Regions from separate parts of the Idiomarina sp. D18 genome, predicted to be linked through region 2. Evidence: predicted binding sites of a transcription regulator. Region 2 holds the regulator's gene; each other region holds the start of a gene.

Region 1 (7,587 bases), 270 kb from region 2:
GTTGGCAATGTTGTTTGCAATAAGCTCGGCGCGCTGGGTACGAATACCCAGCGTGTATTGCTGAATGCCGAGCAACTTATCCATGCTGAGTGCCATAATTTTGTCTCCCACGTATTAGGTGAGAAACATAATGCACGATTCATGCCAAGCTTAATTTTTGCGCTGGTATATAATGCCGGGGTTACAGCGGATCATGTCAAAGTCGTCAGTTAAGCCAGATATCGACTCAGACGCACCAAGAAACAAGTAGCCGTTAGGATTGAGGGATTGCTTAAATTGGGCAATGATTTGCCGTTTAATTGCCGCCGAAAAGTAAATCAATACATTTCGGCAAAAAATAACATCAAACTTGCCAAGCAAGGCATAGCTGTCGAGCAAGTTTAAATGACGAAACTGAACAAACTGCTTCACTTCATTTTTAAGTACGGCAACGCCGGGCTTAGCGCCGTCTTCAAAAAATCGCTTACGTCGTTCGGGAGATAAACCTCGGACGATAGCTAAACTGTCATATTCAGCTTTGGCACATTGTTCAAGTACCTTATTTGATATGTCAGTCGCAGTGATTTTAATCCCGCCTTTTAGCGCACCGGGGTTGCGCGCTTTATATTCGAGGTATGTCATCGCGATAGAATAAGGCTCTTGGCCGCTTGAACAAGCGGACGACCAAATTTTTAACGGCCTGGTTTCATTTTTATACACGTCGAAAATGCGATTGGCGAGGATTTCAAATGGGTAACTGTCTCGAAACCAGAGCGTTTCGTTAGTGGTCATTGCATCAATCACGGCGGATCGTAAAGCACGCTCGCTGATTTTCATTGAGCGTTTGACGAGTTCTGCCAGCGAGTCGATACTGAAGCGGCTCATCAACGGTGATAGCCGGCTTTTAACTAGATACAGTTTGTTGTCACCTAATACGATCCCGCATTGATGCTCTAAAAACTGTCTAAACTCTTGATACTCTGCTGTGTTGAGTTCTTTATTACTCGTCATTTACTGCATTAATCCATTAATCGACATCAGCGACAATATTCTCTTCATTGAGCCACTTTTTAACTGCCGAAGCGAGTTCATCCGGATGAAATTTAGCGATGAAATCGTCGGCACCGACTTTTTTAACCATCGCTTGGTTAAACACACCACTGAGCGACGTGTGTAGAATAACACGAACCGCAGCCAATTGGGGATCGGCTTTTATTTCTGCAGTTAAGGTGTAGCCATCCATAACAGGCATTTCGACATCGGAAACGATAACAGGAACATGTGGATGCACATCACCCGACACCTCTTGCGCTTTTTCTTTCAACCAATCCAACGCTTCTTTACCGTTCTTTTTAACTTCTAGTGGAATCTCCAATGATTCGAGCGCTCGCTTTATTTGTCCACGAGCCACTGCGGAATCATCGGTTATCAAAATCGTCAGGTTGTCTTTCGAGACATTAATCGGTTGATTTTTAACTTCGTCACTAACATCCGTATTGACTGGCGTGATGTCGGCTAGAATCCGTTCGACGTCAATAATCTCGACGAGCTTTTCTTCTATCTCGGTGACGGCCGTCAAATAAGCATCTCGCCCAGTACCCTTCGGCGGCGGCATGATGTTTTCCCAGTTGATATTGATAATACGATCAACGCCCCCGACCAGGAACCCCTGTACGGTCCGGTTGTACTCGGCAATGATAATAAAGCGATTTTCAACATCGGTAATTGCAGGTCCGCCAGTCGCCATACTCAAATCAATGATGGAGATCGCTTGTCCCCGAATATGCGCGACACCTCGCACGAGTCGATTACGGCGAGGAATCGATGTCAGGCGTGGACAGGGTAACACTTCGCGTACTTTAAATACGTTGATGCCAAACCGTTGATTTCCTGCTAATCGAAATAGCAGCAGTTCAAGGCGGTTTTGACCCACCATTTGTGTACGTTGATTCACCGAGTCGAGGATACTGGCCATGTGTGCTCCTGTTTGCCGCGCTTCATGCGCTGGCATGTTCTTTGCTTGCAATACCGTTAAGCGTCTTTCTCAGGCGGCTGTGTCAATCGATTGACGACTAAAACAACCCATTACGGTTGTTGTCGGCCTGAGTCACCAAAAACTTTAAACGGAGTTGGTATGATAGTACGAACCTTGCAGATAATCAGTTCGATTTTTCTCATATTGACCTCATCGGTCGCCATGGCGGATTCCGACACTTACAACTATAAACAGTTACAAGCCATGGCGGATAATTTTGTAAACCAACAAATTGTCCAACCCGATAGCGGTCGGGTTGAAGTTGTAGCGAATTCACTTGATCCACGTATGACGCCCAAACTGTGTGCCCACGAACCTCAAGTTGACTTCGCGCGTAACTCTTCTTTGGAACGTTATACCACGGTAGAAATTAAATGCCAGTCGCAACCGGCGTGGCGCACTTACGTGCCCGTCCGTATTTATCGCTACAAGACCGTTTGGGCAGCCGCGACCCCGATGCAACCGGGGCACTTAATTGCCGCCTCCGACTTAACCCAAGTGGAAGTCGATGTCAGTCAAGTTCGTGCTAACCTGTTTGAAGATAATCAGTTGCTGATTGGCTCGCGAACTAAGCGCCGAGTTGCGGCGGGTAAGGCCATTGAGGCGCGTGACACATGTCTTGTATGCGAGGGAGAACAGGTTACAATAGTGGCTAAGAGTAAAGCGTTAAAAATTACCGCGACGGGTGAAGCGCTTGCTGATGGCTTGCAAGGTGAGTCGGTTGCCGTGAAAAATGTCCGTTCAAACAAGTCGTTAGAGGCGATAGTGACCGGTTTAAACGAAGTTACCGTCAATTTGTAGGTAAATATACGTAGTTTTTTTATACTTTCAGCTAAAGTTATGTGTCGCGACGCCGATAGCAAATCGAGAACGTATAGTTAATGAGGTTTCATCATGGCAATCAATATCAACAATAACGGTGTTAAGAACAATACGATTGACACCAAACAGACACAACGTCAAGTGTCTAGCAACAGTAATGGTCAGACCGACAGCGCAACGCAAAAAAGTGCTGAGTCGGTGTCGTTGACATCGGAAGCGAAAAACATCAATGCTTTACAGGAAAAAGCAATGAACAGTAGCGGCATCGATCAAGCGAAAGTAGACCGCATTAAAGCGGCAATCGAAAACGGCTCCTATAAAGTAGACGTTGAGCGCCTAGCGTCAAAACTGGCACAGTTTGAGGGTGACTTATTCGGCGACTCCATTGATACTGATAAACAATCATAGGGCGCAGTAATACATTTATGTCTACCCCATTAACTGAAGTTCTCGATTTAATGACACAAACGCTCGAACAGTTGCGCGAGTGTCAGCACCATGAATTGACCGCCGTAGTTGAGCGCGAGCATGCGCGCGTAGCCGAATTGACAGAAATCAAATCGACGCTTGTTGAGCAACTACAAGAGTACGACGCATTTATCGCGCAACATCCTGATAAATCGTTACTTCAATCTGACGACGAGCTTGCTGCTCAAATGCGAACCATTAATGACTTACTGGCGCGTGTAAAACAGCAAAGCGATGTTAACGAGCAGGTTGTTAACCGCACACTCTCTAATATCGAGCAGCTTAAGCAAACGATTATTCGTCATGCCTCCCAAGCCCGCGGCGATACCGTCACTTACGATTCTAAAGGTCGTATTCGCTAAAGAATTCTACGCTGTTGCCGTTAACCTTTGTAATCATCCTTTATGGGTTCTAACGAGGTTTGTATGAAGCGGTCAGCATCAATTGCGTTCGTATTTTCTACGTTGGTGGCGCTATCCGGTTGTAGTTTAGTGCATGACCAACAATACGTTGAGTGGGAAACTAAAACACCCGATACTTTTCCTGTGTTAACGGCAACGGGGTTTGCCCCCATCGATGCGCAACCTGGCGAAACGCCTCAACATAAAGACCTCGCCGCAATGCGCGCATCCAAGCTCGAAGCCTATCGCGAGCTCGCCGAGCAAGTTTATGGTCAACGTATTTCCGGCAAGACCTCAGTGCAAAACTGGTCGCTGGGCAACGACCAATTTCAAGCATCGGTTGATGGTGTTATCCGCGGAGCTGAGGTCGTACGAACCTACACAGTAGGCGATTATTATGCCACTGAGCTGCGTCTTGATTTTGCGAAGGTGCATCAGTTGTACGAGAGTACGAGTCGTAAGCAAACCATTAAACGTGTGGTCTACTACTAATTCTGGTCTAATTCTTGCTTACTTTAATCACACAGCCCTTGAGGGTCATTGATTAAAGGTTTTTCTATGCTGCGTACGTTGATTATTGGCATTATCGTCGGAATTATGACACTCCCTGTGTTTGCCCGTGTCATTGAGGTGGAAGGTAGTGCTCGCATTGTGGGAGGAGATACTCAGGCAGCTCGGGATCAGGCGATTGAGAACGCACTCCAGCAAGCGTTGATGATGACCGGAAGTACGATTCGTTCGAATCAACTGGTTGTTAACGGTGTCATACAAAACCAAGAAACTGAACTCGCGGCTTCCGGAGAGCTTGAACGAGTTGAAGTCTTGCGTGAAGAAACCCGAGATGGTCGCGTATTCGTGCTCGTTCAAACCGAGATTTGGTCTAATCAGGACAGTTGTGCTGGTCAACGCTACAAAGCCGGTGTCACTATTGCCCCGTTCGAATTTTCGAATCGTGAACATGCTGCGTACGGACAGGTGTGGGACTTGGGTGAAGTGGCGGCTCAGCATCTTGCACGGGATATCGCTCGACAAAGCGAGCAACTTTTTGTCACTCATACATTAAAACGTCATGCCGGACTTCAGGCAGCACTGGATGGACTGAACTTAAATGAAGTCGGTCGTATCGGACGCCAGATTGGGTACGCCAATGACAGTCAATTTGTCATTTTAGGTATTTTTGACGACCTTTCGGTGACCGAAAACAACGCATTCTTGGGCGTGTTCGATCAGCAACCAACACGGCATTTTTCTCTCACCCTGTATTTGCTCGACGCAATGAGTGGCGAACTCATTACTCGCGCACGCGTCGAGGATGCTGAACCTTGGACGTTCTCGCGTAATGCTCAGGTTGATGTCGCGACTAATACGTTTTGGAACGCACCCTTTGGTGTCTCACTTGCCTCATCCTTAGAAGAGCTGGCGACAGGGATACAGATGCAAGTGCAGTGTAAACCCACCCGTGGTCGAGTTGTTTGGCATGATCGGCAAAAGATCCAGGTCAACCTGGGCTCATCGCATGGGGTGAAGGTCGGTGACACATTAAAGGTGGTTCATCCTAGCAACTATGTCGACGCGCAAGGACATTTTCGTCAGCGCTGGCAGGTTAGTCGTTTTACCGTTACGGTTGAACAGGTGCAGCCTGATAGTGCAGTCGCCTCTCTCGACAATACAGATGTATTAACCAATGTGCAGATTAACGATTGGGTGATCCCCGCCGTGTCGAAAAACACGAGTTCGAGATAGTGGTTGGCTGGAAAGCTTAATCTGAGTCTGGCATACTTTGCCAGCTCACTCGGTTGTCCCCGTAGCTCAGCAGGATAGAGCAGCCGCCTCCTAAGCGGCAGGTCGCAGGTTCGACTCCTGCCGGGGACGCCAGGTTTACTGAATTATTGATGACGCTTTGTTAAAAACTCAATGAGCGGCTCAAACCGCAGCGGCGTTGCTTCGAGGTAACCTTGCATAATGTCTGCCTGAAGTTTTTTGACCTCTGCCTTTTCCGATATTGTTTCCACGCCTTCAGCAACAATCTTAAGCCCTAGCTCATGAGACATACTGGTGATACCTCTCACTATCGCTTGATTTGCTTTATGGGTATCAATATCACGGATAAAACTACGGTCGAGCTTCACGTCCGAAATAGGCATTTGCGTGAGGTATCTCAAGTTTGAGAAGCCTGTACCGAAATCATCAAGCGCGATCGCGATTCCTTTATCGGCTAATTTGTCGAGCGTCGCGACAGCCGTTTGCGCGTTTCGTAACATCATTGATTCGGTGATTTCTAACTTAATATCACTGGGTTTGATGTTTGTCTCCAACATGACGCGCTCAAGTTGTTCGATGAAATCCGAACGTGAAATATGAACCGTTGAGATATTCACCGATACACGCGCTCCTTCAGCTAAGTAAGGCTTTATTTTGTGCCAATCACTAAAAGCCTGGCGCATGATCCAATAACTGAGCGGGATAATTTGGCCAGAACTCTCGAGGATGGGGATAAACTCGGCGGGCGATAAGCCGTCAATATCGGGATGGCGCCAGCGTACTAGTGCCTCGATGCCACAGACCGTCTCTGCTTCAAGGCAAATTTGAGGTTGATAGACCAAGTGAAATTGTTGTTTATCGAGACCTTTTTGTACGGTGTTGCGAATTAATAGTGCTCGGTTCACCTCATCATTGAGCGCTCTATCGAACCACTGGAAGGTGTTTCTGCCGGCGCGCTTAGCTTCAAACATGGCAATGTCGGCCTGCTGAATCATGATTTCTGCGCGTGCCGTGCGATCTTGACAATAGGTCAATCCAGCACTTGCGGTAATGTAGAGATCAGTACTGTCAATTTTATACGGCCGGGCCAGGTCATCAAGGATCCGTTGTGTCACGGTTGCTGCATCTTGGCGCGCTTCTAAACCGGTAAGAATAATTAGAAATTCATCACCGCTTAATCGCGTTAATGTATCGGAGTTTCGCAACTGATTCCGAATCCGCCCTGCCACGACTTGCAATAGCTTATCGCCCATTTCATGACCTAAGCTATCGTTGATCGCTTTGAATCCATCTAAATCAATAAATACAACCGCGGTCAGTGTTTTTTCACAGGCGTCTGATGAGCAGTGCCGCTGAAGACGTTTTATAAACTGATTACGGTTGGGTAATCCGGTTAATGGGTCATGCTGTGCCAAAAACGGCAAATGCTCAGTACCGCTTAACTTCATATTAAACGGGTGCAAATAAATCAAGAAGTGTTGCTCACCGTTATCGACCACGGCAATGGCGCAATAATAAATAGGCTGTCCGCTTATTTCATTGGGCTGAAAGGAACTTGAAAAAAACTGTTTATCATCATTTGGGAGGTGCACCCCAAGCTGCCTACCAATATCGACTTTATTTGCCAGTAGATCTTGAGCACCTTGGTTTGCGAACGTGACAATACGGTCGCTGTCGACAATGACGATGGCGATGCGACTATTATCAAAAATCTCATAACGCTCACACCTTTGGTGCATAAACTATTCCTTTAGCTCATTTTTTACACATGATTAAAGAGAGACTCACGACTATTTGCTTAATGTTTCTTAATTAATAGTAGCACTGTTTGTAATAGGCAACGCTAGTCTTAATATCATACTCATACGTTGTTTTTTTACTTAGAGTATCGTGTGTTTTAAACCTTCCTTGTTTTGCTATGAGTATCATGTTTATGAAAGCTTACGCAAGCGTTGCTAATTTTTGTAAAATGGGAGCTTTATTAACTCGATATAAGGTGTGTTCTGTTTTTCGTTGCGATACGCTTGTAAGCCAATATCGACGTGATCAGACCCCGCGCTCGCTCGATCGGTGTAACTACCAAATAGCCAGTCCCACCAGACTACACTGAAGCCATAATTA
Region 2 (7,587 bases):
TCCTCGCTAGTCTTGCAGCAGTGAGTCAATTGGCTGTCGCTCAAGGTGAGTCGGACTTCGAAAAGCCGATTGAAGTAAGTGCAGGACACGAGCACTTTGATATTAAAAACAACCAGTTGTTGCTGACCGATAACGTTATCGTCACACAAGGGTCGTTACGTATTGAAGCCGACCGTTTAGAGGCCTCAGGCGGTGAAGCTAAAGATCAAGCTGACACTTTTGTCGCCCACGGTCGCCCTGCTGTTTATACGCAGCTACTCGAAAACGGCACCGAAATCAGTGCAGAAGCCGACCAAATCACCTACTTTCAGAGTCAAGGGCGTATCGAACTCAAGGGCAACGCACAGATCACGCAAGGCAGTAGTTTATCGCGCGGCGACACTATCGTTTATGACCTGACAAACCAGCACGTTTCAGCGCGCGGTTCAAAAGAGTCGGGCGAACGCGTAACCACCATTTTTAACCCCAACAAGCAGTCTGAGAAAGAGCAGCCTGAAACCGAACAACAGCAAAAAGAGCAATGATAAATGGCGAAATTATCTGTCGAGCACCTCGCTAAATCATATAACCGACGCCAAGTCGTTAAAGATGTCAGCTTGGAAGTAAGTCAAGGGCAAGTGATCGGCTTATTAGGACCTAACGGTGCGGGTAAAACAACCACCTTCTATATGATTGTTGGCTTAGTGAATTCTGATAAAGGCAGTATTAAGCTAGACCAACATGATTTAACGTTGCTTCCTATGCACGAACGCGCTCGACGAGGCATTGGGTATTTACCACAGGAGTCGTCTATTTTTCGCAAAATGACAGTGCGCGATAATTTAATGGCTATCCTCGAAACTCGCAAATCGCTTACAACGATAGAACGAGAAGAAAAGCTCGACGCTTTATTAGAAGAGTTCAATATCGGGCATATTGTTAACAGTTTAGGCATGAGCTTATCGGGGGGTGAACGGCGACGGGTTGAAATTGCTCGAGCGCTTGCCGCTGATCCGACGTTCATATTGCTTGATGAGCCGTTTGCAGGTGTTGACCCCATTTCAGTCTTGGATATCAAAAAAATTATCGAACACCTCAAGCACCGTGGCATAGGCGTGTTGATTACCGACCATAACGTGCGCGAAACGTTGTCAGTATGCGAGCATGCTTATATCGTTAGTCACGGGGAACTGATTGCCAGCGGTGATGCAAATAGCGTATTGTCAAACCAACAGGTTAAAGATGTCTACCTCGGTGAGCAGTTCACCTTGTAACGGAGCACAAGTGAGGCCGGGATAATCAGATGAAACAAAGTTTGCAACTAAAAATGGGTCAACAATTGACGATGACCCCACAATTACAACAAGCCATTCGGTTGTTGCAACTCTCATCGCTCGATCTACAAGCTGAGATTCAAGAAGCCTTAGATAGTAACCCCTTACTTGAGGTAGAGAACGAGGCCGACGACGCGCCTCAAGAGTCTTCTCAACAAGCTAAAAATGACGATAGCCAAAAAGAAACGTCTGATGCGCTGAACGAGCAATCTCTGCCTGACGATTTACCATTAGACAGCACTTGGGACGATACCTATACCTCAACCACGCCCTCCAGCAGCTTAAGCTCTAGCCAGTCATTTGATGGTGAACATGATGTTTACCAAGGCGAAACCAACGACTCCCTGCATGACCATCTGTTATGGCAAATGCAGCTATCTCACTTTACCGACGAGGATGCGGCTATCGCCACCGCGATTATTGAGTCTATCGATGAGCGCGGTTATCTCACGACCGATGTTACAGAGCTCGTTGAGGCCATTGCACTCCCCGAGGTTGACGTCGAAGAAGTCGCTATGGTGCTAAAGCGAATTCAGCGCTTTGACCCGGTCGGCGTTGGGGCGCGCACGATCCAAGAATGTTTGAGTATTCAATTACAACAACTAAATGATGAAACACCCCATAAAAATCTGGCATTGACCCTGATTAACGATTACATGGAACTTATGGGTGCAAGGGATTACAAAGGTCTGCAACGCAAGCTAAGAATAGATGAGGCCGAACTAAAAAGTACATTACGGTTGATTCAAACCTTGAATCCTTATCCCGGAGATGTAATCGACCAAAAGCCAACTGAATACGTTATCCCTGATATCTCCGTGGTTAAAAAGAATGGTCGTTGGGTGGTCGAATTAAATCCAGATAGCGTACCTAAATTAAGAGTGAACGAAGAATATGCAGCACTGAGTCGGCAGGCAAAATCAAGTGCAGACTCTCAGTATATAAAGCAGCACACACAGGAAGCACGCTGGTTTATAAAAAGCTTAGAGAGTCGAAACGACACGCTACTTAAAGTTGCACATTGTATCGTTCAACGCCAACAAGGCTTTTTTGAGCATGGTGAGGAGGCAATGAAGCCGATGGTTCTGAATGATGTCGCAGAAGCCGTAGATATGCACGAAAGTACGATTTCGCGCGTTACAACTCAGAAATACCTTCATTGTCCCCGCGGCATCTTTGAACTCAAGTACTTCTTTTCCAGTCATGTGAGTACCGAAACAGGAGGTGAGTGTTCAAGTACCGCTATAAGAGCGCTAATCAAAAAATTGGTTGCCGCGGAGAACCGCGCAAAACCATTAAGCGACAACAAAATTGCTGAACTCATCGCAGATCAGGGAATCCAAGTAGCTAGGAGAACGATCGCGAAATATCGCGAATCGCTCAATATTCCCTCTTCAAGCCAGCGGAAGAGTCTGCTTTAATATTGTTCAACCGTAGAAGGAAGACGTTATGCAAATCAACCTAACAGGTCATCACATTGATATTACCGACGCGTTGCGTGAATACGTGGATACAAAATTTGCCAAACTAGAGCGCCACTTTGACCACATAAACAACGTTCACGTCATCCTAAATGTTGAAAAAACGATTCAAAAAGCGGAAGCTACGCTTCACGTCAATGGCGGAGAGATTTTCGCCGATGCAGAACACGAAGATATGTACGCGGCAATCGATGGGCTTATTAACAAGCTCGATCGCCAAGTGATTAAACACAAAGAAAAGTTGAAAAAACACTAAATCATGCAATTGTCCGATCTTTTGAGCCCCGACTGCACCAAATGTGCAGTCGAGGGTGCAAGCAAAAAGCGTTTGTTAGAAACTATCAGCGCCATCGCAGCTCCTAAACTTGTGGGAATTACTAAACATGACATTTTTGAGAGTCTAATTAATCGCGAACGCCTCGGTAGCACGGGTATAGGGTTAGGGATTGCAATACCTCACGGTCGCTTGGCGAATGCAACCCAGCCAGTAGCAGTGCTTATGACATTGGATCAACCGATTGAATTCGATGCCATTGATAACCAACCCGTTGATATCGTGTTTGCGTTGCTTGTACCAGAATCGGAACATGAAAATCACTTAAATACGCTCGCGACCGTAGCGAAGCGAATGAACAATAAAGAGTGCACACGTTCATTGCGCGATGCACACAGTGATCGCGAACTTTATACGATTTTTGTCAGCGAGGATCAGGCACCTGAATGCAACTTATCATAGTTAGTGGACGCTCCGGCTCGGGAAAAACCATTGCCCTTAGGGTACTCGAAGATTTAGGTTTTTATTGTGTCGACAATTTGCCGATCGCTTTACTGTCCACACTTGTGCATTCCGTCATAGCGCAGTATGACCGCGTCGCGATAAGTATCGATGTACGTAATCTGCCCGAAGACTCTCAAGAGCTGCTCGAATCCATTGATTTTTTACCGGCGGAAGTCGATATTGAAGTATTATTCATTGACGCCGATGATCAAACCCTACTGCAGCGTTTTGGAGAAACTCGTCGACTCCATCCTCTGTCGCAAAAGCAACTCCCCTTGCTTGAGGCTCTTCAGCTTGAGAACCGCCTTCTTGACCCAATCGCCGTACGTGCAACTTGGCGTATTGATAGTAGTCACCTTTCGCTCCACCAATTAAGTGAAGAAGTCAGTGCCAGAGTACTTGGCAAAGCATCAAAACAAGTGGTCATTGTGTTTCAGTCATTCGGCTTTAAACATGGTGTGCCAAAAGACGCCGACTTTGTATTTGATGCGCGTATTCTTCCAAACCCACATTGGAACCCAGAGCTCAAATTGCTAACGGGACAGGATGAAGACGTAAAACAATTTTTCCGAAAGGAAAGCTTGGTCACTAAATATTTATTACAAGTTGAAAACTTTTTGGCTACCTGGCTTCCTTATTTTCGACGCAGTAACCGTAGTTATTTAACTATTGCAATGGGCTGTACTGGCGGTCAACATCGCTCGGTCTATCTAGCCGAAACTTTAGCAGAACAGTTCCGATCAGAGGGGACTCATGTTCAAGTTCGTCACCGGGAATTGTCAAAATGACGCAAAAAGTCTGTAAATCCTTGATCATTCGCAATAAACTAGGACTTCACGCACGCGCAGCAACTAAATTGGCGCGTTTGACGCAAACCTTCGCTGCTAAGATTACAATTAGCCAAGACGGTCAAGAGGTCGATGCAGGTAGTGTCATGTGCTTAATGTTACTAGCAAGCCAGCAAGGACGTGAAGTCCAAGTCTGTGCCGATGGTGACGATGCAGAGGCGGCTTTGGTTGCCATCACCACCTTATTTGAAGATAAATTTGAGGAAGCAGAATAATCATGATGGCTGAGTTGTCCGATAAAGAATACGCAATGCAGCGTATTCAAGAGGTAAATACTGCCCTGTCGGACGGTATGTATGTGGCTGCCCGCCGCATGCTGCACAATATGCCAGCCTGCGATATTGCATTATTGCTTGAATCATCGCCGCCGAAAAGTCGAGCTATCGTTTGGAAGCTTGTCGATGCCGATGAACACGGCGATATCCTTGAAGAGCTCTCAGAAGAAGTTCAAAAATCCATTATTCGCCAGATGGCGCCGGAGAAATTGGCGGCTGCCACCGAGGGAATGGATACCGATGACTTGGCTTACGTACTGCGTGGTTTGCCCGACCAAGTTTATCAAGAAGTTCTCAAATCAATGGACGAGCGCGACCGAGAGCGCGCAGAAACGGCATTGTCATACGATGAGGACTCTGCCGGCGGCATCATGAATACGGATACCATCACGGTACGAGCCGATGTCACCGTCGATGTGGTATTACGTTACCTTCGTCTAAAAGGTGAGCTACCAGAAGCCACCGATAAACTTTATGTCGCCGACCGCAACGATAAACTCATCGGTGAAATTGCTTTATCACGTTTAGTGACCGTCGACCCGTCAAAAGTGGTCAGTGATATTATGTCACCGGATATCGTCAGTATTCCTGTCGATATGGATGAGACCGAGGTCGCTAAACTATTTGAACGTCACGACTGGGTTTCAGCGCCCGTTGTCGACGGAGAGCAACAACTTGTTGGTCGAATTACCATCGATGACGTGGTTGATATCATTCGTGAGGATGCCCAACACTCGATGTTGAGTATGGCGGGTTTAGAAGATGACGAGGATACTTTTGCGCCGGTACTTAAAAGTACTCGCCGCCGTACGGTATGGTTGGCTATTAACTTGGTTACGGCGTTACTCGCCGCCATGGTGAGTTCATTATTCGAAGATGTGTTAGCGCAGATGGCAGTGCTCGCCATCCTGAATACCATTGTGCCAAGTATGGGCGGGATCGCGGGTAGTCAAACCCTGACCTTGGTGATTCGAGGTATGGCGCTTGGTCATATCGGTAGTAGCAACTCAAGGTGGTTGATCGGCAAAGAACTCGCCATTGGTGCGCTGAACGGTATTATTTGGTCAATCCTTATTGCCGCTGTTGTGGCGCTCTGGATGCAAAGTTGGTTGGTCGGTGGCATTATCGCCTTCGCGATGATGATGAACCTCTTAGCGGCGGCGCTTGCCGGCGTGACCGTACCCATGATACTGAAGCGTTTTGATATTGACCCGGCACTCGCGGGTGGTGTGATTTTGACCACCGTCACCGATGTAGTCGGTATCTTTGCATTCTTGGGTACTGCGACATTGCTGCTGTCATAAACAGCAATGTCGCCGATTGACTTACTGACCTGCTATCCGCATTTCTTCTAACAACACTGATCCCGTATGCAAGGCATGGCGCTCGTCAACATCGTTACCAATAGCGACGATATTTGCCAGCATGTCTTTTAAGTTACCTGCAATCGTCACTTCCTCAACAGGATACTGAATTTCGCCATTCTCAACCCAGAATCCAGCAGCGCCGCGCGAATAATCACCGTTGACTAAGTTAACGCCTTGCCCCATCAGTTCGGTGACTAATAAGCCTGTGCCCATCTGTTTGCACAGTTCAGCCAAACTCTTATCACCATGGGTTAAGCGCCAGTTATGGATGCCCCCAGCATGACCGGTGGGCTGCATATCCATCTTGCGGGCCGCATAGCTAGTAAGTAGGTAAGTCTGCAACTCACCGGCCGTAACGATATCACGTTCAATCGTAGCTAAACCTTCATGGTCAAACGGACTGCTTGCTAAACCACCCACGATATGAGGACATTCTTTAATGTTTAACCACGACGGCAACACCGGCTGGCCCAATGCATCTAGCAAGAAACTCGATTTCCGGTAAAGGTTGCCGCCACTGATCGCACTCACGAAATGACCGAACAAACTGCCAGCCACGTCAGCGCGGAAAATTATGGGGACTTTGGCGGTATCAATCTTACGGCCCCCTAAACGTGATAACGTCTCCTGAGCGGCTTCCTCAGCAACTTTTTCGGGTGCAGCTAAGTCCTGCGTACGACGAGCGACCGAATAGCTCATATCGCGTTGCATGCGCTCGCCCTCTTTCGCTATCAACACGCAACTTAAATTATGACGTGACTGCAAATAGCCGCCCAAAAAACCGTGGCTATTACCGTACACTCGAAAGCCCGTATGCGAACCATAATGAGCGCCGTCTGAGTTAATAATGCGATCATCTAAAGCTAAGCCATGACGTTCACATGCAAGTGCTTGTTCTATCGCATATTCTGCGCTTTGATCGCCTGGATGGCACAAGTCCAACTCAGGATAGTCCTTGGTCATCAGTTCTTTCGGTGCTAAGCCATTAAATGGATCAGCGGATGTATAACGGGCAATTTCCGCCGCTTTTTTTACCGCCGCCGCAATGGCTTCACGCGATAAATCGGTAGTCGATGCCGAGCCTTTTTGATGATCACGATATACACTAATGCCCAGCGCACCGTCTTGATTAAATTCGACGGTCTCTACATCGCCCATACGCGTACCGACTGAAATACCGGCACTTTTGCTGATCGAACACTCGGCCGCTGAAGTCCCCTCTTTAGCCGCTAACTCCAACGCATATTGGACCGCTAATTCAACATCATCAAGTTGTTGCTGTAACTCGCTAAGTTGAGGTTTCAATGTACACTCCTCTAAATGATTAACGCGTCTTGCGTAAAACTGGTAAACTGCTCGTTATTATTAGCAATTAAAACTGAATGGATTATGGCTCGTAAACCAACCCACTCGACATCGCCAGACGAAACTGAATTTGCAGATGTCCCCAGCAAAAGTGAACGCAAACGCCAAGTTGAAGCCCTACAAAAAATGGGCACTGAGCTCGTCGACTTAACTGATGCGC
Region 3 (7,587 bases), 280 kb from region 2:
ATTAATCGACTCCAGTTCAATGTTAGCCGAGCCTTGGTTTTCAAGGTCATTACTGACACGTACCGGCTTTGCAAGCGCTAGGTCTTCTGGACGGCTAATTGCCACGGCAATATCGCCCGCGATGTCTTCGACCGGTTTGGCGAGGAATTTATCGCCGTCGCTTGCGGCGCTAAAATTCGCCGACGTCAGCTCAACGCCATATTCTTCAACAGCGATGGCGCTGGGATTGCCGGCGGTACTGATGGTCACTTCAGGTGCATTTTTGATGGCACGCCCTTGGTTATCGGCGGCTTGCACCGTAAAGGTGTCGGCACCGGTTTTTGTGATCAGCAGGTTGTCTGATGTCAGTTTGGCACTGTTACCTTCTAACAGGCCCACATTAATATTGGCATTGCCGGTGTTTTCTTCAAAATCCAGAGCGCGCACGGGGGTGCTACTGAGGTCAAACAGTTTTTGCCCGAGTTGGTTGTCGAGATCCATGCCCTTTTGGTTTTGCGAATTCATGGTGTCGGCGATACGTAACGCCATTTGACCGATGCGACGTTGCGCGGGAAGCAGCTGATTATCGCGGTAATCCATGTAACCACCAAGCGCAGAACCTAGTTGATCTGGCTTGAGATAAAACTTGGTGGGATCGGAGCTATTCGTCGACTCAATTTGAATTTCAACGCGACCGGTATCCGGCTGGCTGTTCGCCGTGATCATGTTGTAACGACCATCTTTTAAGACCAATGGTACGCCGTTCTTTAAGTTGACTTGCACCGCGTCAGAGTCGCTTTTGACCACGTCAAACGATACTAACTTAGACAGCTCTTCTAGCTGTTGATCGCGTTGGTTTCGCAGTGAGTTGGCATCAAAGCCTTTGACGTTAGATGAGCCGAACTTGAGCTCATTATTGAGCTCGGCGATATTCTTCGACAAGGTGTTAATCTGCTGAACAGAGTCACGCACACGCTCGTTCACAATGTTCTCTTGATCGTTTAAGTAACGAGAAAAGTCGCTCATGCGTGTCATTAGACCATCGGCTTCGCTGATCACGACTTGGCGGTTGGTCAATGAACTGGGATCGTTATTGGCATCTTGCACACTGTTAAAGAAGCTGGTCACTGCACTATTGATGCTGCTTTCCGTGTTTCCTAACAGTGAATCGAGCGGCTCGGCCTGATCGAGTTTACCGTTTTGAAAGGCGACATCCATATGGGAGCGATTCAATTGACCGACAATGTATTCGTCGATCATGCGGCGCGACTCGACACCCCGTAAGCCCCCAAAGGGATTACTGACATACTCCGCTCGCTCACGCACGTAGTCCGGGTTATTGATGTTGTTGATGTTCTGCCCGGTGATCGCGAGTGCGCGTTGATGCGCTAAAACCGCGGTTTGTCCTTTGGTCAATAAATCAAATGACGCCATAAATGGTCGCTCCTAATACTTCGTCTATTACGGTTATCGACAAAAACAGCAAAAAGTTAAGTGTAAAATTACGTAAAGCGGCAATGAGTTGCCGCTTATAACCGTTGCATAATGGACTTAACCTTGTTGGCGTAGTTAGGATCCGTTGCATAGCCCGCGCTCTGTAATTGCTCGATATATTGGGCGGGATCCTCGGCCGCTGCGACGGCTTGTTGATAACGCGGATGTTCTGTTATGAAACTAGCATAATCGTGTAAACTTTGCTCAATATTTTGGTAACTACGAAATGCCGCGCGTTGCTTGTTGGCTTGGTGGCCATCAAACTCTAAGGTGTTTACATGCGACTGTTCGCCTTGCCAACGACTATCAGCCTTAATATTAAACAGATTATTACTCGAGCCGCCATGCCGTCCCGGTACCATGCGCTGTCCCCAGCCTGTTTCTAACGCCGCTTGAGCGATCAATGCTTTGGCGGGTAAGCCGGTTTCTTTGGCAACCGCTTCGGCTTGTGGTCTTAAAGCATCGATGAAGTCATTTTGGCTGGAAATGTGTTGTGCTTGATCACCAATATTGAGTGTATTCACCCGGGTGTCTCCGTAAAACAACCCGACAGGACGCCCGCCTTGGTCACTTAAGCGAGTGGAGCGATTATTCACGACCGCGGCTCTTGGGTCATCGAGTTTTGCGCCAACCCGTTGCTGCGTATCAAATCCACCTTGCTTGCTCAGTTGCTGAACCATGAGATCCGCGAGTCCGAGTGACCCCTGATTTGATAACTCTGACGTGAGTTGTTGGTCATACATGTCGCGGTACATCTTTGTGTAGCGGCTATTGAGCATGTTGCCTTCCGCAAACACATCGTTGGCTTTACGCATGCTTCCCATGACCATGTTTAAGAAAATCGCTTCGAACTGTTTCGCCGCCTCGCGCAGGGCTTGCTCTTTGTCGTCACCAAAGGCTTGTTCACGAAGACTGTCGAGCGCGTGGTTATCGAGCACGGCTCCAGTACCTTGCGCTTTGGGCGCAAGGTCATACAAGCGAGTGGCGTCGGTATTAAATAACGATGAGCTCACCGGAAATAGCTCCTGCTTGCTTTAAGGCTTCCAGTACGGCGATTATATCACCAGGGGCCGCGCCGACTTGATTTACAGCTCGCACCAAATCGTTCAGTGTGGTGCCTGGGTTAAACACAAACATCCGCGCATCTTCCTGCTGTATATCGACCACACTCTGTGGGGTGACCGCTGTATCACCTTGACCAAACGGATTGGGCTGGTCGACTTGCATGTCCTCGGTGATAGTCACTTGCATGTTGCCATGTGCCACCGCGGCTGGACGTAACTCCACGTTTTGACCCACTACGATCGTGCCCGTGCGTGCGTTGATTATAATTTTCGCTGCCGCCATCGCTTGTTCAACTTGCAAGTTTTCAAGCGTTGACATGTAGCTCACTCGTTGACTTAAATCGCGCGGTGCTTTAACACGAATCGACGTTGCATCAATGGCTTGCGCCATGCCCTCACCCACTAAACCATTGATCGTGTTAGCGACACGTTTGGCCGTGGTAAAATCGGAGTCATGCAGATTAAAGGTAAAGTAGTCGCCTTGCGCAAATGCGGTGGGGATCTCACGCTCGACAATAGCGCCGCCTGGAATACGGCCGACGGTAGGCGTATTGATTACAATTTTAGAACCATCGCTGCCCTCTGCACCCAAGCCGCCAACAATGAGGCTACCCTGCGCAACAGCATAGACTTCACCGTTGGCGCCTTTCAAAAAGGTTTGCAATAGCGTGCCGCCGGTTAAGCTGTCAGCGCTCCCCACAGAGGATACGGTGACGTCGATTTTTTGACCCGGTTTGGCAAATGCGGGAATTTCGGCATGCACAGCTACCGCCGCCACGTTATTAATTTTTGGACGCTGACCTTGGGGTACGTTGATACCAAAGTTGCCGAGCATGGTTCGGAACGTCTGATCGGTAAAAGGTGTTTGCTCACCCGTACCGGGTAGACCCACCACTAAGCCATAGCCGATAAGTTGGTTTGAACGAATGCCTGCGACAGAGGCAATATCTTTGATGCGTGATGCTTGCACTGGCAGCACTAACTGACCCATGATGGCAAGTCCAAGTAACATCACTTTAAGAAAGTTCACAGCGCGTCTCCTTATCCGTTAAAACGGCCAATAACTGCTGTTAAAGAAACGAGTGAGCCAGCCTTGCTCTTGAGTCGAAGCCAGACTACCAGTGCCACTGTATTCGATACGCGCGTTCGCCACGCGAGTAGACGGAATGGTGTTATCAGCGCTGACATCTTGTGGGCGAATAATACCCGTCAACCGGATATACTCGTCACCGGTGTTAATGCGTAACCATTTCTCGCCACGCACAATTAGGTTACCGTTCGCCAGCGTTCGAATCACGGTCACAGTAATCTCGCCTGATAGTCTATTGCTCTGGTCAGCGGTTGCATCACCGGTAAAATCGCGCGTTCCTCCTAGGTTGGCAGAAATGGGGTTGCCATTAATGGTCGCCGCTTGCCCAAGGATCGTAGGTACCGGTAGGTCAACATTACTCTCCTTCGTGGTCTGTGCGTTCGCCGATTTACTCGCCGTCGTACGCTCTTGAAGGGTAACCGTAATAATGTCGCCTAATCGACGCGCTTTTATGTCTGAATACATATTATCGGAGTACTGCGCTTGATACAGTGAACCCGTCGGTACGACCGGTTCTGCTCGTTCCTCGGGCAGTACGGGCGCGTAGTATGGGTCATTCGGCATCGGTGCTGGCTGGTTGCTACTGCAAGCAGCCAATGTCACTAAAACCCCGGCCATGATAATCAGGCGCATACTCACCTCCACCGTTATAACTGCTGATTAATGTAGCTCAACATTTGGTCCACCGATGAAATGACTTTTGAATTCATCTCGTAGCCCCGTTGCGCTTCAATAAGATTAACCAGTTCTTCTGTGACGTTCACATTCGATGTTTCTAGCATTCCCTGACGCACATTACCGACACCATCGACACCGGGCACGGACTCTTGTGGTGCGCCGCTGACTGCGGTTTCTTTATAGAGGTTTTGTCCGATGGGCTCGAGGCCCGCGGGATTAATAAAGCTGGCTAGGTTCAACTGACCGATAACAGCGTTTTGCGCATTACCAGGCTGACGTACGGTGACTTCCCCTTCCTGTGAGATACTTAGTGAGATAGCGTCTTCTGGGATCTGAATCTGAGGTTCAATAGGATAACCGTTGCCCGAGGTAACCAGAGTCCCCTCCTCGTTTACTGAGAACTGACCATTACGTGTGTAGGATAAGGTTCCATCGGGCATCAATACTTGGAAGAACCCCTTGCCATTGATCATCACGTCGAGTGAGTTATCGGTCGTCTGGACATTACCTTGCGTATGCGATTTTTGGGTTGCTACGACTTTAGTACCAGCACCGAGCATCAAGCCATTGGGGAGTTCTACGTCCTGCGCTGATTGGCCGCCTGGTTGATTAATATTTTGATAGAGTAGATCTTCGAAAATCGCGCGGCTTTTTTTAAAGCCCACGGTACTGGCGTTTGCTAAGTTATTCGAAATCACCGAAATGTCGCGCTGTTGTGCGTCGAGTCCGGTTTTACTAATCCATAATGCGGGGTTCATAATCTATCTCCTCGACACGCGTTAGCTCATGCGCATCAATGTTGCTGAACGCTGAGCGTTCTCATCAGCGGTTTTCATCATTTTGACGTTCATTTCATATTGGCGCTGAAGCGCTATCATGCTCGTCATTTCACCAATTGCATTGACGTTGCTTCCCTCTAACGCCCCCACCTCAAGTTTGACGTTAGCGTCCGCCAGCGCTTGCTGACCGTCTTTTAATGCAAAGTATCCATCCGTGGTCTTTTCAACATTGTTAAGCGGCGGGTTAACCAATTTGATTCGATCAACAATTTCATTCGCGTCTTCCGGTGCACCTTGTGGGCGAATCGAGATATTGCCATTGCGACCAATGGTGAGCGAGTCAATCGGCATTGGAATGAGAACTGGACCGGCGTCGCCCATGACAGGATCACCTGATGAAGTACGCAACATTCCGCCAGCGTCAATTTCTAAACTCCCGTTGCGGGTGTAGCGCTCGTTACCATTGGCATCCTGTACCGCTATCCAGCCTTGGCCGTTGATAGCCACGTCAAGATTACGTCCCGTAGTGCGAATCGGGCCTTCGGCAAAATTTTGCCCCGGGCTTTCTGTCATCGAAAAGACCCGCGTTGGCAGTCCTTCACCAAAGGCCTGCATTGAGCGAGCTTGCTCTAGATCTGCTTTAAATCCAGTGGTGTTGGTGTTAGCCAAATTGTTGGCGCGTACCGAGACTGCTTTCATGTTCTCGTTAGCACCACTCATGGCAATCCACAGCATTTTATCCATCGCTGACCTCCAGCCAAAAATTTGTCATCTGGGTACTAGCTATGCAGAGTTCGTGCCAAAACAGAGGCATTCCCTACAAAATAGGTGGTCAACATAAAAAAAGGCTTGCCGAAGCAAGCCTTACTGTATGCTCTCAAGCCTTCGTCATTGATTAACGAATCTGTAAGATGTTCTGTTGCAAGCTGTTATTGATTTCAAGCGAACGTGAGTTTGCTTGGAAATTACGCTGTGCAGAAATCAGATCAACCAATTCTTTGGTCAAATCAACGTTTGAGTTTTCGAGTGCCGAAGCTTCGATGGTGCCAAATACGCCTGAGTTTGCTTCACCCGAGGTCGCGATACCTGACGACTGACTTTCTGACCAAGACGCATCACCGAGCTGGGTCAAACCCTGTTCGTTGGCAAAACGCACTAACGCTACTTTGCCTAAGTATTGGACGTCACCGTTTGAGTAGCTCGCTGAAATCAGGCCGTCTTCCGCAATGTCGATGTTGGTTAAACGACCGACCGTTGTACCATCTTGTTCAAGTAGGTTGACGCTAAAATCTGAAGCGAACTGAGTGGGCGCTGTGTCTCCGCCTTGATCGAGACGATCGCGGTAGAAGATCTGTACGTTTTGCGAGGTATCGGCGCCATTACTTAACACATTGGCTAGCGAGATGCTTGCCGGTGGGAAAGTATCACTGTCGAGGTTATAGCCGCCTGGATTTGGCACGCCCACCGGTGAACCGCTTTGGTCAAATACGATACGCTGGCTCGATACGGTATTATCAACACCATCGCCTGGTGAAGGCTCATAGCTTGGTGCACCGGTATAACCTTGTGATGGATTGGTGTCGACCATTTGACCATCGACTGTATTGTAAACATCCCACACGTTTTCCTGACCGCCGACATCTGCCGCGTTACGTTTTACATAGTAGGTTGTCATCACATGCGACTCACCTAAGGAGTCATAAATCGTGGTTGAGGTGGACGAGGTGTACGACGTCGGATCCTCTGGATTAAACCCATTGCTAACATCAATACCTGGTGCACGCGCATCAAGGTTAAATGATTGGTATTGGTTTTCGGTCGCTGACGGTGCACCTGCTGAATCGGGAATACGGATCGGTCCGGATGCGGCAAGTGACGTTGATTGAGTTGCGCCGCTGGCACTATCGACTGGGAAGCCATGCAAAAACCGGCCTTGGTTGTTAACGATGTAGCTGTCATCGTTAAGTTTAAATGCGCCGGCACGAGTGTAGGTAAAGTCTTGCTGAGCGATACCTGATGTGGTCGCGAAGAAGCCATTACCGCTTATCGCCATATCCAGTGAGTTCTGGGTAAAGTTAAGCGTGCCCTGACTGAACTGTTGCGCAACAGAGGCGGTCGCAGAACCGTTACCGGTCTGTTGGTCGGAGCCACTGAAAATATTGTTGGCAAAGACGTCGGCGAACTCTGCGCGCGAACCTTTAAAGCCAGTCGTACGAACGTTCGCCACGTTGTTCGCGGTGACATCCAGATCTTTTTGAGCGGATGAAATCCCGCTAAGTGCTATATTGAATGACATAAGTCACCTCGCTTGTTAGCTTATCTCTGAAACTTGATTAAATTTGATGCCGCCTAGGCCTTTGAGGTTAAGTACAACCCCCTCGCCGTTGCCCATGCTGACGCTTTGAACTTTGGCACGCATTTGTAATGGCACTTCGACCCGCTCACCCCCCATCGTGCTTTGTGCTGTCATGCTATACACGCCTTCGGGGACCGGTTCGCCTGC

The links. Region 2 encodes sigma-54, which starts transcription at its own class of promoters, with help from an activator protein. Its sites were predicted from a motif close to GTTGGCACGNNNNTNGNNT; they were not measured.
Region 1: flgA (flagellar basal body P-ring formation chaperone FlgA) is a predicted target of sigma-54. The motif match lies at 1,983-2,001, and genes of this name have one in related genera.
Region 3: flgF (flagellar basal-body rod protein FlgF) is a predicted target of sigma-54. The motif match lies at 5,870-5,888, and genes of this name have one in related genera.

The regions. Positions count from the first base shown of each region.
Region 1 is NZ_CM173240.1:1,851,729-1,859,315, forward strand. Features, by position in the region: gene flgB (flagellar basal body rod protein FlgB) at 1-96, opposite strand, end outside; gene AC3AP5_RS08990 (CheR family methyltransferase) at 151-990, opposite strand; gene AC3AP5_RS08995 (chemotaxis protein) at 1,007-1,954, opposite strand; gene flgA (flagellar basal body P-ring formation chaperone FlgA) at 2,114-2,815, shown strand; gene flgM (flagellar biosynthesis anti-sigma factor FlgM) at 2,909-3,244, shown strand; gene flgN (flagellar export chaperone FlgN) at 3,262-3,666, shown strand; gene AC3AP5_RS09015 (LPP20 family lipoprotein) at 3,730-4,197, shown strand; gene AC3AP5_RS09020 (flagella assembly protein FlgT) at 4,264-5,448, shown strand; tRNA gene AC3AP5_RS09025 (tRNA-Arg) at 5,504-5,580, shown strand; gene AC3AP5_RS09030 (EAL domain-containing protein) at 5,592-7,205, opposite strand; gene AC3AP5_RS09035 (sterol desaturase family protein) at 7,422-7,587, opposite strand, start outside.
Region 2 is NZ_CM173240.1:2,124,766-2,132,352, forward strand. Features, by position in the region: gene lptA (lipopolysaccharide transport periplasmic protein LptA) at 1-524, shown strand, start outside; gene lptC (LPS export ABC transporter periplasmic protein LptC) at 1-10, shown strand, start outside; gene lptB (LPS export ABC transporter ATP-binding protein) at 528-1,253, shown strand; gene AC3AP5_RS10270 (RNA polymerase factor sigma-54) at 1,283-2,734, shown strand; gene hpf (ribosome hibernation promoting factor) at 2,763-3,050, shown strand; gene ptsN (PTS IIA-like nitrogen regulatory protein PtsN) at 3,054-3,530, shown strand; gene rapZ (RNase adapter RapZ) at 3,515-4,360, shown strand; gene AC3AP5_RS10290 (HPr family phosphocarrier protein) at 4,357-4,635, shown strand; gene mgtE (magnesium transporter) at 4,638-5,999, shown strand; gene pmbA (metalloprotease PmbA) at 6,021-7,367, opposite strand; gene yjgA (ribosome biogenesis factor YjgA) at 7,452-7,587, shown strand, end outside.
Region 3 is NZ_CM173240.1:1,842,865-1,850,451, forward strand. Features, by position in the region: gene flgK (flagellar hook-associated protein FlgK) at 1-1,413, opposite strand, end outside; gene flgJ (flagellar assembly peptidoglycan hydrolase FlgJ) at 1,509-2,486, opposite strand; gene AC3AP5_RS08950 (flagellar basal body P-ring protein FlgI) at 2,467-3,567, opposite strand; gene flgH (flagellar basal body L-ring protein FlgH) at 3,586-4,260, opposite strand; gene flgG (flagellar basal-body rod protein FlgG) at 4,275-5,063, opposite strand; gene flgF (flagellar basal-body rod protein FlgF) at 5,085-5,828, opposite strand; gene flgE (flagellar hook protein FlgE) at 5,980-7,380, opposite strand; gene AC3AP5_RS08975 (flagellar hook assembly protein FlgD) at 7,396-7,587, opposite strand, start outside.